DNA from 3 places in the Staphylococcus lutrae genome. Region 2 is predicted to be linked to each of the others. Evidence: riboswitches for the same ligand, from Rfam matches in the RefSeq annotation. Region 2 holds a riboswitch; each other region holds the start of a gene.
What was found. A riboswitch is a leader RNA that binds a small molecule or an ion and turns the genes downstream of it on or off. The one in region 2 is predicted to bind thiamine pyrophosphate.
Positions count from the first base shown of each region.

Region 1: linked by a shared signal. The riboswitch ahead of B5P37_RS09455 (ECF transporter S component) and the one ahead of tenA (thiaminase II) in region 2 are both predicted to bind thiamine pyrophosphate.
Region 3: linked by a shared signal. The riboswitch ahead of thiO (glycine oxidase ThiO) and the one ahead of tenA (thiaminase II) in region 2 are both predicted to bind thiamine pyrophosphate.

Region 1 covers NZ_CP020773.1:2,033,399-2,038,655, forward strand. Annotated here, with positions in the region: gene purD (phosphoribosylamine--glycine ligase) at 1-594, shown strand, start outside; gene B5P37_RS09445 (energy-coupling factor transporter transmembrane component T family protein) at 840-1,631, opposite strand; gene B5P37_RS09450 (ABC transporter ATP-binding protein) at 1,624-3,039, opposite strand; gene B5P37_RS09455 (ECF transporter S component) at 3,051-3,626, opposite strand; TPP riboswitch at 3,752-3,851, opposite strand; gene graF (glycopeptide resistance-associated protein GraF) at 4,293-4,424, opposite strand; gene auxA (lipoteichoic acid stability factor AuxA) at 4,800-5,257, shown strand, end outside.
Region 2 covers NZ_CP020773.1:491,595-496,851, reverse strand. Annotated here, with positions in the region: gene B5P37_RS02490 (single-stranded DNA-binding protein) at 7-357, shown strand; TPP riboswitch at 868-970, shown strand; gene tenA (thiaminase II) at 1,039-1,725, shown strand; gene thiD (bifunctional hydroxymethylpyrimidine kinase/phosphomethylpyrimidine kinase) at 1,722-2,528, shown strand; gene thiM (hydroxyethylthiazole kinase) at 2,530-3,333, shown strand; gene thiE (thiamine phosphate synthase) at 3,323-3,961, shown strand; gene yidC (membrane protein insertase YidC) at 4,050-4,916, shown strand; gene B5P37_RS02460 (HD domain-containing protein) at 5,006-5,257, opposite strand, start outside.
Region 3 covers NZ_CP020773.1:1,364,101-1,369,357, reverse strand. Annotated here, with positions in the region: gene B5P37_RS06280 (general stress protein) at 1-41, shown strand, start outside; gene B5P37_RS06275 (hypothetical protein) at 287-961, shown strand; partial or broken gene B5P37_RS06270 (DNA-binding protein) at 1,074-1,488, shown strand; TPP riboswitch at 1,849-1,951, shown strand; gene thiO (glycine oxidase ThiO) at 2,042-3,148, shown strand; gene B5P37_RS06260 (L-cystine transporter) at 3,221-4,612, shown strand; gene B5P37_RS06255 (ATP-binding cassette domain-containing protein) at 4,713-5,257, opposite strand, start outside.

The DNA of each region.
Region 1 (5,257 bases), 990 kb from region 2:
CCGAATACAGGGGGAATGGGGGCGTACTGCCCTGTACCGCATATGAGTGCGCGTGTCCTTGCTGAAGCAAATGAAAAAATTGCGCAACCGATTGCCCAAGCAATGAAAGCAGAAGGATATGATTACTTCGGATTATTGTATATCGGTGCGATTTTAACAGATGAGGGTCCAAAAGTGATTGAATTCAATGCAAGATTTGGGGATCCCGAAGCACAAGTTTTACTCACACGTTTAGAAAGTGATCTGATGGCACATATCATTGAATTGGAAGAGAAAGCGCCAATTCATATGAAGTGGAAAGACAATGCCGTAGTTGGCGTGATGCTCGCCTCCAAAGGTTATCCGGCTGAGTATGAGAAGGGCGCAAAAGTGACAGGGTTTGAAAATGACCCAGGTTCTTATTTTGTCAGTGGTCTAAAACATAATGGTCGTCATTTCATCAATGCGGGGGGCCGTGTGATCTTGGCTATCGGTGAAGGTGAGACGATTGAAGCGGCACAAAAAGCTGCTTATGCACGTGTAGACAAAATTGAAAGTGATGCCTTGTTTTATCGAAAAGATATTGCCCACAAAGCATTGCGAGATGGATTGTAAATCATACGTATCATATCGTGGCTCAGGACACATTTTATAAATGTCCTGAGCCTCGTTTTACGTTGCTGAAGTATGTGCCGTACAGTGGATAAGAAGGTAGTCAAATGAGGTTCTATGATGATGTAGATGAAAATGAAAATCGGGACTGAATGATGTTCCAGTCCCGAAATATGTCGCGCATCCGCTCGTTACCATCGACCGACCAAACCGACACACAAAATAATGGCAATTGTCATGCGTTAACATTAACGTGCGTCTGTGATGCCGGTAATTGGTAAAGTATTTGCGAGGAAGAAGGATGCAAAAATGATAATCACGATTACCCCAACAAAAATAAGGTCTTTATAGCTGAAAGGCACGTGATAATAATAAGTACGTGGCCCATCTTTAAATCCTTTTTTCTCCATTGCGACAGAGAGGCGATGTGCTTTTCTAATGTTTTGACTTAACAATGGAATGAGTAAATGCTTTAAATGTTTGAAGCCGACATAGTTGCGGTTATCAATCATTTGATAACGCATTTTTAAAGCATTTCGCAATTGGAATAAAGAGGCTAGCATGAGCGGAATCATTCGAAAAGCAGCCATAAAAGCATACGCGATTTTAGGTTTGACTTTTAAGTGTTGCATAAAGCTATAAAAGATCATAATGACTTGTGAAGTAAATGCAATCGCCAGTCCTAAATAACTAATTGTCATTGTTCGAAAAGACAAGTGAAGCCCTCGAACGAGACTTTCCGTACTTATTTTGACAAAACCAAATGTAAGTAATAGATGTTGTCCTTTACCGTAAAAAATCATAAATAACGATGAAGTCAGCGCAAAAAATGTCGCGATAAATGTAAAGGTCAGTACGACTCTCCATTTCGTTCCCGCAACGAGTAACATGAAAATCAACATTAAAGTTGCTAAGTAAATCATAAAATCAAAATGGTGAATAAAAATAATGAAGAAAAAGAGTGCGACACCCACCAATAATTTAGTAACGATATTCACTTGATCCATGAAGGTATAGCGTGTTTTCCAAGATTCAATCATGTGCGCTCACCTCATATTCATATAATTTGCCATCCAAAACTTCTAATCGACGTGATGGATATTTTTCGATAATGTGAGGATCATGTGTGACCATGAATACCGTTTGCCCTTGTGCGATTCGATTTTGGAATAACTCGAGAAGTTTAAAAGTGTTTTGACTGTCAAGTCCAAAGGTAGGTTCATCCAGTAAAATAATGTCGGCATTTGTACTGAGCGCAGTAGCAACACTTAAACGGCGCTTTTGCCCCATAGACAACTCAAATGGATGTTGTTGAGCCACATGTTTTAAGTCTAACAACGATAACATGTCGCTGGTTTTTGATTTGGCTTGTTCTGCTCCCATATGATGGTAATTAATGCATATTTCATCAAAGACGGTATTCTGGATGAATTGAAGTTCTGGATTTTGATACACTAAATACATATGTTTTGCCGCGCTTTTGATTTTTGTTAATTTTTGCCCATTATAATGCATATCGCCTTTGTAGCGAATTAATTGCATCATAGACTCTAATAGGGATGTTTTACCTGTGCCATTTTTACCTGTAAGTGTAATCCATTCACCTGGCAAAATTTCAAGTTGGTCGACTTGATATAATGTGCGTCGTCCACGTTGAACAGCGCCTTGTTGATATGAAAATTGAAAGGTGTGGGGCTTATCAATGGGCTTTGGTGCATCATGGCGAGGATGAGGCGCGCGTGCCCAAGCATGAGGATGCCATACTCCATATTCACTCAATAAATCTTCAAATTCAGACATAATGTAGTCAGGTGTCCCTTGTTGAATGATTTGTCCACGATGATTCATAAGAATGACACGATCAACATGTTGCCAAATATGTTCAACTTTATGTTCGACGATTAACACAGTTTGATCTGCCCACAGGGATTTGAGAAGATTCCAAAGATTTTCTGTAGCTTCAATGTCTAACATCGCAGTGGGTTCATCAAGAAAAAGCGTGTCTGCCCCTTGAAGTAACGTGCCGGCAATGGCAAGTTTTTGTTTCATTCCTCCACTTAATTGATGAATCTGTTGTTTAGGGTTAATGTCCAACCCGACTTGTGTTAATGCGTGTTGAATGCGGCGATCCATATCTTGTCGTGGCACTTGCTGATTTTCTAAAATAAATGCTAATTCTTCATTCACTTGTGGCAGGCAAAATTGTGAATCTGGGTCTTGAAAAATAACACCCGCATTTTTCGCTGGCATTAATGTATCGTATTTTAATGGTAAATCAATTAAGTCTGGAACAATGCCACTGAGAACATTGAGTAAAGTACTCTTACCAGAGCCAGAGGGCCCTAGTAAAAGTACTTTTTCTTTGTCTTTGATTTCGAGGTCAATCCCATCGAATGTTTTATGATGTGCACTTGGATATTTTAAACGTAAATTTTTAACTTTTAGCACGTGTCGTCACCTTACAATGTGTCATAGTCATCTTTCGAAGCTGGACGAAAGAGGCGTGTCACACCGGTTTGATCTAATGCTTTAACGAGTAAATAAGGGAAGATACCCGCTAAAACAGCGCCACTAATCAAACGGAATGAAATTAATAGAATTAAGTTCCATGTTGCGACTTCATTTAAATACCCGTAATACCAATCAATCGGTAAACTGATGACTGCTGCAGCGATACCAGCAAGAATCGCCACCATAAATGCACGCGATTGATAACGGAAAATCGCAAAGACAATTTCACATGCAAGACCTTGTAGTAAAGCATAAATAATTGTAGGAATATCAAAACGACCCATAAGAATGGTTTCGCCAGCACCTGCAGCAAATTCTGCTAATAATGCAATCCCCATTTTTGGGATGATGAGGTAAGCCACAACGGCTGCGCTAAACCACATCCCATACAAGAGTTGGTCGATATGCAGACCTAATGGCTGTACAGTATTATTGACAATCCACCAAAGATTGTAAATGACTGCAAAAATGACAGAAATTAATACAGTCACGAGTACATCTGATAATGTTAAACCTTTTTTCATCTGTTAATGCCTCCCAAAATAAAAAAATACGCATATCTCCTAAACAGAGACAGGCGTGACTGTGCTAACTTATGTATAAATCACCATAATTTGAATGTTAATGGACAATATTTGGTGTGTATTCATATCATAACAAAACACTTTCCTACGCTAGTATCATCTAGTTCAGGTTCGAAGGGTTTGAGGGGACGCCTCATCTCAGTTTTCACACCCCTAGTGTGCGTATTTAGTTGATATTGCAAATGTACACCTAGTCATGTGAAAAGTCAAGGTCTTAAAACGCTGTTCTAAAGCGATTTGAGTTCGATTATCGTATAAAAAATAGACACTGTTGACGGATAGCATTTAAAAATGATGAGACAATGAGAGAATGACAACATCGCGTACAATCTCCATTGCTTGATGCTCATGACGCTTTCCAAACTTTTGCCACACCATTGATGCACGTTGATTTATATTTAAAATAAAAAGCACAAAGGGGCTTTGATGTGAACGGCGCCATTAATATAGAGCGCGAGACAGCTTTTTTGCTCCAATTGAGCAAGTTATCTCGCGCGAGTAGGCGATTGATTAACATTTATCAATCGTGTTTGTGTGTCTCCCTCATACAGTCTATTCTACGTTTAAATGTCATTGAAGCACATTTAAACATGTCATTGACGGGTATTATTCAAATGTATCTTGAATATCGTCTTTTGTTTTTTCAATGCCGTCTTTGGTTTCTTTCGCTTGATCTTTCAATGATTCCTCTTTATCTTTTGCTTTTTCGGCTGCATTTTTAATGTCTTTTTCAGTCATCTATAACGCCTCCTTTTCATATTGAGCTATACGACTTTATAACCTAAATGGGTTTTTTCTAAACATAATCAACGGTAGCATTTTTTATTTATGAATCGAATAGGGCAACATCCGTTCATCAAGGGCAAATTGTTCAAAGCAAATGATTTTTGATCTATCATCTGAACCTTTAATATAATCATTGAACACAATGTCATTTGAATTGTTGTAAAACACATTGGAGTGGCAAGGATATGATGACACAAGCTTTATTTGATGACTTAACTGGGGCTTAAAACATGTTAAACTCATGACTATCCCATTCTAAAGTCTGATATTTTTGAAATATACAGACAGGCGACACAACTTCGTATATAATAACTTTGAGGTGAGAGGATGTCTTTATTTAATAAATACACCGAAGTGATTTACAGTTACATTATCGGTGTACTTTCAATATTGCTGAGCGTTATTATTTTTATTAATATTCCACTCATTCAACAGTTTAAAGCTGGTAAGCAACCTAGAACCAATATCGATAATTTGTGGGATTTTATTATGGCTTTTTTCAATGAAATCATTCGAGTCATGAGCAAATATATTGGAGACATACCTTTAGCTAGCGGTATGATCATTTTGCTTTTTGGCCTTTTGATGATTTTGATAGGGAGAACGTTAACGAATACAACACGCTTTGATTACGATATTTCTATTTTATTTTTATTAATCGGTATTATTTTCTTCGTATTAACATTAATTTTTATGTCTCAAGTGTACGGTTGGACTGCTTTTGTCTTTACGATCCCTTTTCTTGTACATATTGGTTATATTACGTATAAAGATGAATTGAATCC
Region 2 (5,257 bases):
AACCACATGAATCATTTTCAGATTGTCGGTCATATTCAGCGCCCGCCGAAGTTCTATGAAAATGAAGCGCGTTACTTTATTATTTTTACTGTCGCAGTCACTAGAAATGATTTAAGTAAAAGTCCAAAACCCATCACGGATTACTTAAATTGTAAAGCGTTCGGTAATATTGCGCTTCAAATTAACGAAACGATAACTGAAGGAATGACTGTAGCAATGAGCGGGCAAATACAATCAAGGCGTTTTTATCAAAATGACGAAAAACGCTATGCTACAGAATTGCTCGTTTCAGAAATTTCTCCTATTTTGGCATCATCACCCACAATAAGGATTGACACACATCCAACTCAAGAGTAAACGTGTGTCGAATAATTTATTATTGGATATCCCACCAATAATGCAAACCACCTTCTCTAAGTATATTCTCCAAATAAAATAATTTGATTTATCTCACATTATCCTTTTATTCTTCAAAATTTTTATCAATCATCACATTTTTAAAAGCGGCAATAGCCAAATGAAAAATTTAAATGATGCGGCATGTTAAAATGTTGGCGCAAGTTGTTCTTAAATATTGAAAAATATTTAAGGGCAACTGCCGCTTTTGATCGTTAATGTTTCCATCATAATGATGACTTTTATTCACCATTGATATTGAGAACTACGATACATAATTTTTGATTCATTTGAATAAGAATGCATCTATTTATAAAACCCGTCGACGCATGATTACGATAACAAAGGCCTCCTGTTCATACAGGTGAGATGCCATAAACAGATAATAGAGTTACCGATTCGCTTGCTAACAGACGTTCAGTTAATTGAACTTATGACTGGTTTTTGATACATTAAAAGTAAATATTAATGAAGGACTACTAGGGGTGCCAATATTGGCTGAGATGAATGTGAATTCAGACCCTCAGAACCTGATTTGGGTGAAACCAACGTAGGGAAGTAGCGTGTAACACGTGAGGCTTTTGATGTGTTGACTAGGCTGCTTTTGGGAGTAGTCTTTTTTCATATCAAAGGAGAATGATGATGCAGTTTACAGAACAATTAAAACAAGAAGCGAAACCATTAATTAATCAAATCTATCAAGATAAATTTATCCAAGGCATGTTGAGTGGGGAAATATCGAAAACGGCGATTTGCCATTATTTACGTGCAGATTCACGTTATTTAAATGAATTCGCTAAAATTTATGCTTTATTAATTCCAAAAGTGAACACAAAAGAAGAAATTCAATTTTTAACTGAACAAATTCAATTTGCCAGTTCGGGTGAGGTTGAAGCTCATCATATTTTGGCGCAATATGTAGGAAGTGATTACCAAGAGATTATTAAAGATGGAGATTGGTATCCTTCAGCAGACCATTACATTAAACATATGTATTATAATGCCTATGCTTATGATAACGTTGCATACACGATTGCGGCGATGGCACCGTGTCCATACGTGTATCAGCAAATTGGTAAAATGGCGATTGAAAATCATGACTTTCCAGCGCAGCATCCATTAAAAGATTGGTTTGCTTTTTATGCGAAAGAAATGGATACGCTCATGTCTTATATTGCACGTTGGCTCGATACGTATGCAAATAATAGCACACCAGAAGTTCGAGAAATACTTAAAAATAATTTTTTACAAAGTACAATTCATGAGAGACGCTTTTTTAATATGTCTTATCAATTAGAACAATGGGAATTTGGGGGAGAAAACAAATGAAGAAGCCAAAAATCGCTTTAACAATCGCTGGTACAGATCCGAGTGGTGGTGCAGGTGCCATGGCCGATTTAAAATCATTTCATTCTTGTGGGGTTTACGGGATGGCAGCAGTGACGAGCATTGTTGCACAAAATTCAATGGGTGTTCAACATATCCATAATTTAGAAGCAAGCTGGTTAGAGGAACAGTTAGAAAGTGTTTTTAGTGATGAGATGCCACATGCGATGAAAACGGGGATGATACCTACACCTGAAATGATGGCTGTCATTCGTCGTTTTTTAGAAAAAATCAACATACCTTATGTGATTGATCCGGTGATGGTTGCAAAAAGTGGTGATTCTTTAATGGATCAACAAGTGCGGAAACAGTTAAAAGAAACACTCTTACCATTTGCTGATGTTGCAACACCTAATATACCTGAAGCTGAAGAAATTACAGGTCTCGTCATCGATTCTAACGAAAAAATTCATCAAGCGGGTCAGTTTTTTATTAAAGAGATTGGTTCTAAGGGCGTTGTCATTAAAGGGGGCCACCTTGAAGGGGATGCAGTCGATCACTTATTTACGAGGGAAGCACATTATGAATTTAAAAGTGACCGCTACCCTACAAAACATACGCATGGGACAGGATGTACATTTTCAGCTGTTATTACTGCAGAATTGGCGAAAGGTAAAACAGTGTATGATGCTGTTGCGAAAGCGAAGCACTATATTTCATTAGCAATAAAAGAAACACCAGAAATTGGAAAAGGGCGCGGTCCGGTCAATCATTTTGCATATGAAAAATTAAAAGGATGGGATTAAGATGAGTTATTTGACTGAAGTAAGAAAACAACACCCGCTTGTTGTATGTTATACCAATGATGTTGTGAAAAATTTCACAGCAAATGGTTTACTCAGTTTAGGTGCAAGTCCAGCTATGAGTGAGGCACCTGAAGAAGCAGAAGATTTTTTTAAGATGACACAAGCGTTGTTAATCAATATTGGAACGTTGACAGTACAAAATAGTCGGGATATGCTTGCGATTGCAAAAACGGCCAATCGTATGAATGTTCCTATCGTGTTTGATCCTGTCGCAGTGGGGGCTTCACAATTCCGTAAAGATTTCTGTAAGCAATTTTTAGATGAAGTTGATGTGGCAGTCATTAAAGGTAATGCTTCAGAAATCATGACGTTGGTGGATGCAACAACAACTATGAAGGGAACGGATAGTGCGACGGATATGGATGCTGTGTCCATTGCGCAACAAGCGTATCAAAAGTATCAAACCGCAATTGTCATATCTGGCAAAGAAGATGTGGTGATACAAAACAATCAAATTACCGTCTTATCTAATGGAACGCCTTTATTAACACGAATTACAGGTGCAGGTTGTTTGCTTGGCGCTGTCATTGCAAGTTTTCTGTTAGGTGCACAACGACCAACGCTTGAGCAGCTTGTGGAGGCGGTATCGTTTTATAATATTGCTGCTGAACAAGCAGAAATGCGGGAGGGTGCTGATTTACCAGGAACATTTTTAATGGCATTTATCGATGCATTAAATCAAACATCAACGGAATCTTATTTATTAGAGATTAAAAAGAGAGAAGTGAGTCGAGATGGGTTTTGATAGAAAACAGTTACGTGTGTATTTTATTGCGGGTACACAAGATATCAAAAAAGGGGATTTAGAATCCATTTTAACAGCGGCTTTAGAGGCCGGTATTACAATGTATCAATTTCGTGAAAAGGGCCCTTCATCATTAAAGGGAGAAGATAAAAAAGCGATGGCGATACGTCTCAGAGATATTTGTCGTGCGTATCACGTGCCTTTTATAGTCAATGACGATATTGATTTAGCGATTGAAATTGATGCTGACGGGGTTCATGTGGGTCAAGATGATGCAAAGATTTCAAGTTTTAAGCATTTATTAAAAGGTAAAACGATAGGGCTTAGTGTTGGTAGTTTTGAAGAATATGATCAATCTGATTTAACTGATGTGGACTACATCGGCGTAGGCCCGGTATATGAAACGCGGTCTAAAAGTGATGCGAAAAGACCTGGTGGTATTCAATTAATTCGACGTATGCGTGAGTATGATGCGCATATTCCAATGGTTGCTATTGGAGGAATCACAGAAGAAAATGTTGCGTCCCTAATTAAAAATGGAGCGGATGGTATCGCAACGATTTCCTCCATTACACACAGTGCGAATATTGAAAACTCTGTGAAGCGTTATTTGCAGTATTTCAAATAATGTCATTTTTATGTTGGAATATATTTCCACCAAAAGGATTTGTATGTTAAAATATCATTTATGTGAATATGACATTAGAGGTGGAAAAATGAAGAACAAAGCGTTATTGACAATGCTTGTAGGTGTCGTCTTTCTTCTAGCTGGTTGTGATTATAGTAAACCGGAAAATCGGGATGGATTCTTTTTTAATACATTCGTTCAACCGATGGACAGATTAATACACTGGTTAGGGGATCATCTGAATAACAATTATGGTTTAGCGATTATCATCATCGTATTGGTTGTACGTATCGTGTTATTACCATTTATGTTATCAAACTATAAAAACATGCACATGATGCGTGAAAAAATGAAAATTGCAAAGCCTGAAATATCAGAAGCACAAGAAAAAGTGAAACGTGCACGTACGCAAGAAGATAAGATGGCAGCAAATCAAGAAATGATGCAAGTTTATAAAAAATATGATATGAATCCAATGGCAAGTATGTTAGGTTGTTTGCCACTTATCCTGCAAATGCCAATTGTTATGGGTCTATTCTTTGTCTTGAAATATCCTTCAGACGGAGGAATTACGAAATATTCGGATTTCATGTGGTTCCAACTTGATAAACCAGATATTTGGATCACAATCATTGCCGGTGTACTTTACTTTATCCAGGCTTATGTATCAAGTGCAAATATGCCTGAAGAACAACGTCAAATGGGTTACATGATGATGATTGTATCGCCAATCATGATTGTCTGGATTTCATTTAGTTCAGCGGCGGCACTAGGTTTATACTGGTCTGTTTCAGCGGCATTCCTTGTGGTTCAAACGTATTTAGCGAATGTGGTGTATGGTAAAAAAGCAAAAGAAGAAGTTGCACCATTAATCAAAAAGTTTGAAGCAGAAAAAAACGGCAAAAATACAGGCAAAAACACACAAGTTGTCAGTAAAAAGAATAAAAAGAAATAATTCAATGATGTTAAATTGACTTAAAACGAGAGGTGTGCCACTACAAAAGTGGTAGACCTCCCGTTTTTTAATTTGGATACTAGCTTGATTTAGGAAGAAGGGGATGAGGTGTCCCATTCGTCAAAAAATTGAAGTAAAAAATGTTCTAAAAAAGTATGACGCTGTTCAGCAACTTGTCGGGCTTCTGGTGTATTGATATGCGCCTTTAAGTGCAATAGCTTTTCAAAAAAGTGTTTGATTGCTGAAGGAGGAAGTGCATGCATATCCACAAGTTGTTGCATGTCATGAAGTGTATGTGTCCCGGTCCACATCGGTTCATTAAAATGGCCTGCAAATTGAAA
Region 3 (5,257 bases), 870 kb from region 2:
ACAAGCATGCACCATCTGAGCATATAGGTGATATTGAATAAAGTATCGTATATCTCACATGCATGCCCTACACGCATGATAGTCCTCTCAAACTCTCGTAACCGAACACGTTTGCCTAAGGTTTGACCCATTTTGAACTCGTTTGCTTTAGACTTCTCACCCGACTTGTCGAATCTTAGGCAAAGTTTGATATGAAAAATAAGCGTTATGCTCCCTCTATCTTAATTCCCACCTATTAACCTCTGATAATATGCTATACTATAGCCATTAAGAGAGGTGAAAAGACATGCATTTTGCACATATCCAATCCATCCAAGACCCGTGGTATCTCCCAGCACTAGCGTTTTACATGGATAAACTAGACCCCCTCGTCACAGAAGATGAGTCTGTATTTGAACAATCATTAAAAACCGAAAAGACACAATATGACTTTGTTTTTATCGTAGGTATAGAAAATGATGAAATTGTCACTTTTGCAACCGCTCATTATGAAGCAACAACCAATGTCGGCTTCATTGTATACTTACTTGCACAGCCAGACGAACAATGTGAAAGCCGTCTAAAAAGCATGCTTGAGCAAATAGAAAAAGAAATCAACAAAATTTCCAATCAACGCCATGGTCGTGATGTTAACTTCTTCATGTTCGAATCAACTTTGGAATCACCAGATGTTGATACAGAAACAGCACATAAAATCGCATTTCGTCGCCGTTTCCTAGTTCAAAATGGTTATGAAAGGCAAAACGACATCACGTATCTACAACCCTCGTTAGATCGTAACGGAAAGCCGGTACCTTTAGATCTGTATATTAAAGCAAATATCCCGCTCACAAAAGACATTTACGGAACGAGTATTAAATCCGCATACATTCTAAAATATGTATTTGCGAATCGAATCCCGCGGCGAATTATTTATCCTTTACTCGTTAAAATGAATTTGCGAAAGGAACCTCATGTCTAAGCCCTTGAATTCAGTACTTAAAGTCGTTACAATAGTAGAGAGGTAAGACTGAAGGGGCACTGAGCGCACACTGGCGACAGTCTAAAAATGAGAGAAAGGACCTAAACGACATATGCTAACAAAAGAATTTGCTCAAAAATCTGAGCTGAGTGAAAAACAAGTCCGTAAAATTGTGCAACACCTTGAAGAGCGCGGCTATCATTTAAATAAAACGGAATACCGTGGACGCGAAGCAACTGATTTCAAAGAAGAGGACATTGAGCTCTTCCAAGAAATTGCTGAACGTGTTGCACAAACCAATAGTTATGATCTTGCTTTTGAAGCGCTTGAAAAAGAAAAAGACTTTTTACAAGTCATTGTCAAAACGCATGACCAACAACTCCCTACTGATCAACAAGTTCCGCAATTGATTACGGAATTACGTAACGAAATCAGTCATATGCGTGAAGAGCGTCAAATGTTAGGTCAAATGGTCTCACAAGTGAATCAACAGCAAGAAGCGCTTAAAGCGTTACAACAGCAGTTACATACACAACTAGAGACAAATCGTCAATCTATGGAGGCACTGACAACGGCACAGCAACAACAAACCGAACAGCTTCATAAAACACAAGAAAGTATTGAAACGCAAACAAAAGAACATCAAGATCTTGCTGAAACGATTCAACGTAATGAGAAAAAAGGCTTTTTCCAACGCCTGTTTGGGGGCTAATTTCATAATCCATGACATATCGGTTAAGCGATTGATTGCCTGCACGACATGTACGGACACTGAGGCGTTTATACCGGTCATCATAAACCGACGTCTCCATGTAATAAAACACACAATCATTTGACAAAGCGTGCTAAGATTGATATGAATAGACACGATTGATCATCATTAAAAATTGATAGGCTAGGGGTGCTCGAGGCGAGCTGAGAAAGATGGTATCTTAACTCTTTGAACCTGACGTGGTTAGAACCAACGAAGGGAAGCGCAATATGTTACTGAATGTGTCTCAACGCGAAATCGCGCGTCGCTGACGTTATTTCAATCATATACGTATTCCTCTTGCATCCTTTTATGCAGGAGGTTTTTTTATGAAACATACCATAATCATCGGAGCAGGGGTCATGGGATTGGCCATTGCACGTCAACTCAATACAAAACAACGGCACATCCGTATTATCGACCGCTCTACACCACGAATGAACGCCTCTTATGCTGCGGGAGGCATGCTAGGTGCGCAAAATGAATTTTTCGAAGACTCCCCACTCTATCGACTCGCGATGCAAAGTCGGGCGATGATGCCTGATTTGGCGCGTACGCTTGAACTTGAAACAGGGATTGATATTGAATACCAACAATACGGTCTCATCAAAGTCGCTTCTCGCCCACAAGATGTATCAGCTGTTCAACAACAGTTTGAATTTCTTCACCGACATGACCATACTGTAACGGCATTAACGCCCCAACAATTCATACAACGTTTTCCACAACTTGATCCGTCACAAAGTGCCGCGTTTAAAATTCAAGATGACGGGCAAATCAATGCCAATATTTACACGCAAGCACTCATTGCATCGGTACTTAAACGGGCACATATTGATTTGATGACACATACAGAAGTCGAACGACTCCAACGTCATTCTCAAAGTTATCGCGTCATAACCTCTAAAGGGACATTTGACGCCGATGAGTTGATTATTGCGGCAGGGGCTTGGAGTGGCACGTTATTACAACAATTGGATATCCATTTACCAACGCGTCCCGTCAAAGGTGACGTCAAACTTATCGCTTCTGATTACACAGGTCTTAAGGAAACCATTTTTAATATGAACGGTTGTTATATCGTCCCTAAACGACCGAATCGTTTCTTAATTGGCGCGACTTCAGATTATGATTGTTGGGATACAGAAAGCAATGCAGACAACCTGTCTTGGCTCGATCGAGAAAGTGTACGTATGATTCCTCAACTTCAATCTCATCGTATCATTAAAACTTGGACAGGTATTCGCCCTATCACCGAAAATGAGGTACCTATAATGGGAGAAATCGCCCCCCGATTATTTGTAGCCACAGGTCATTATCGCAATGGTATCTTACTTTCTCCAATTGCAGGCATACTGATGGCGCAACTGATTGAAGGGGATGATAAAGCTAGAACACAACTCAACTCATTTTCTCCAAAATTGACATATCAATAAAATTACCCTTGATTTTATGCTTCCTACCCATTATCCTATTATAGAAGTCGGAATTAAAAAGGAAGCGTATTTATGTCTATATTTTTTATTATCATTAATTTAATTATTTTCGTAATCGCATTGATCGGACTTTGGGTCATGGCGAAAAAACATGTTAAATTCCCCAAGCGTGTGTTTATCGCACTCGGCTTAGGGATTGTTTTAGGGCTCTTACTCCATTTGATTTATGGCGTAGATGGTCAAGTCACTAAACAAACGACTGAATGGGTAGGTCTCATTGGTAACGGGTACATTTCATTGTTACAAATGATTGTCATCCCGCTCATTTTTATTTCTATTGTTGCAGCATTTGCAAAGATTGATATTAGCGCCAGTTTTGCTAAAATGGGGAGCTTCATTTTTATGTTCCTTATCGGTACGGTGACGATTGCCGCAATTGTCGGTATTATTTATGCCATTGCCTTTAATCTTGATGCCTCTAGTATCGATTTGGGACAAGCGGAAAATGCGCGTAGTGCCGAGCTCGCTGATAAAGCGAAAGACCTCACTGCGACAACGTTGCCATCACAAATTTCAGCACTGTTACCGGCAAATCCATTTCTAGATTTTACTGGGGCGCGTGCAACTTCTACAATCGCCGTTGTCATTTTTGCAGCATTCGTCGGTTTTGCATTCTTGCGTGTTGCACGTAAACAACCTGAAAAAGGTCAAACTTTAAAACGTGGCATCGATGCCATTGATGCCCTTGTCATGGCCATCGTAACCTTTGTGTTACGCTTGACGCCGTATGGTATTTTAGCCATTATGATTAATACGATTGCAACCAGTGATTTCGCTGCCATTTGGACACTAGGTAAATTTGTCATTGCATCTTATGCTGCGCTCATCACAATGTATATCATCCACTTAATCATATTGGCAGTCATCGGAGTCAATCCGATTCAATATGTGAAGAAAACAGCCGAAGTGATTTTATTCGCATTCACATCGCGTTCAAGTGCGGGCACCCTCCCATTAAACGTTCAAGCACAAACCAATCGCCTTGGTGTGCCTCAAGCCATTGCTAACTTCTCGGGCTCTTTCGGCTTGTCTATCGGGCAAAATGGTTGTGCCGGAATTTATCCAGCGATGCTTGCTATCATGGTTGCACCGATCGCGGGTGTTGAAGTCAATTTACAATTCATCGCCACAGTCATCATCGTAGTCGTATTAAGCTCATTTGGTGTCGCAGGTGTAGGGGGCGGTGCAACGTTTGCTTCCATCCTCGTATTGTCTGCGTTAAACCTACCTGTAGGTCTTGCAGGGGTCTTAATTTCTGTGGAACCATTGATTGATATGGGTCGGACAGCATTAAATGTGAACGACGCGATTTTGGCAGGAACAGGCACTGCTAAATTAACAAAGCAACTTGACGAAGATATCTTCAATTCAAATGATATGAACGAGTTAACAACACAACATTAAGTTGTACACATCTTATAAAAACCGGCAAACGTCACCAAAGGTTATACACCTCAATGATGTTTGCCGTTTTCTTATGGATTGGAAGATGTCCTTCTTTTCCTTAAATAGCGCTTTTAATTAAGTCGACATGTATGATCTCGTCACATTGTTGCGCCAAGGCTAAGTCATGTGTGGCTATTATCAGCGTACGCGTATCATCCACCATATCAAATAACAACTCCATGACTTTTTGACCATTCGCCTGGTCCAAGGATCCCGTCGGTTCGTCCGCTAAAATCAGTCGCGGCTGTTTGAGTAACAAACGTGCAAGGGCTACCCGCTGTTGCTCTCCTCCACTTAATGTCGCAACTTTGCGCTTTTTATCTATGTCTATCCCCACTTTTTGTAAGCAACTCGATTTCAACTGTCGCCGTTCTGATTTGGATACTTTCTTGAAAGCTAGAGCCATGTCGAGGTTTTGATTGATTGACATCGATTCAACGAGACCATAATTTTGAAAAACATAGCCGAGTACGTGACGATAAAAACGATAATCTGCCTTCAATCGCTGTTGATCGAGTCGTACCTCACCTTGTTGCAATGTTTCAAATCCTGCAATCGTATTCAATAATGTAGATTTCCCCGACCCACTATGACCGACAAAAG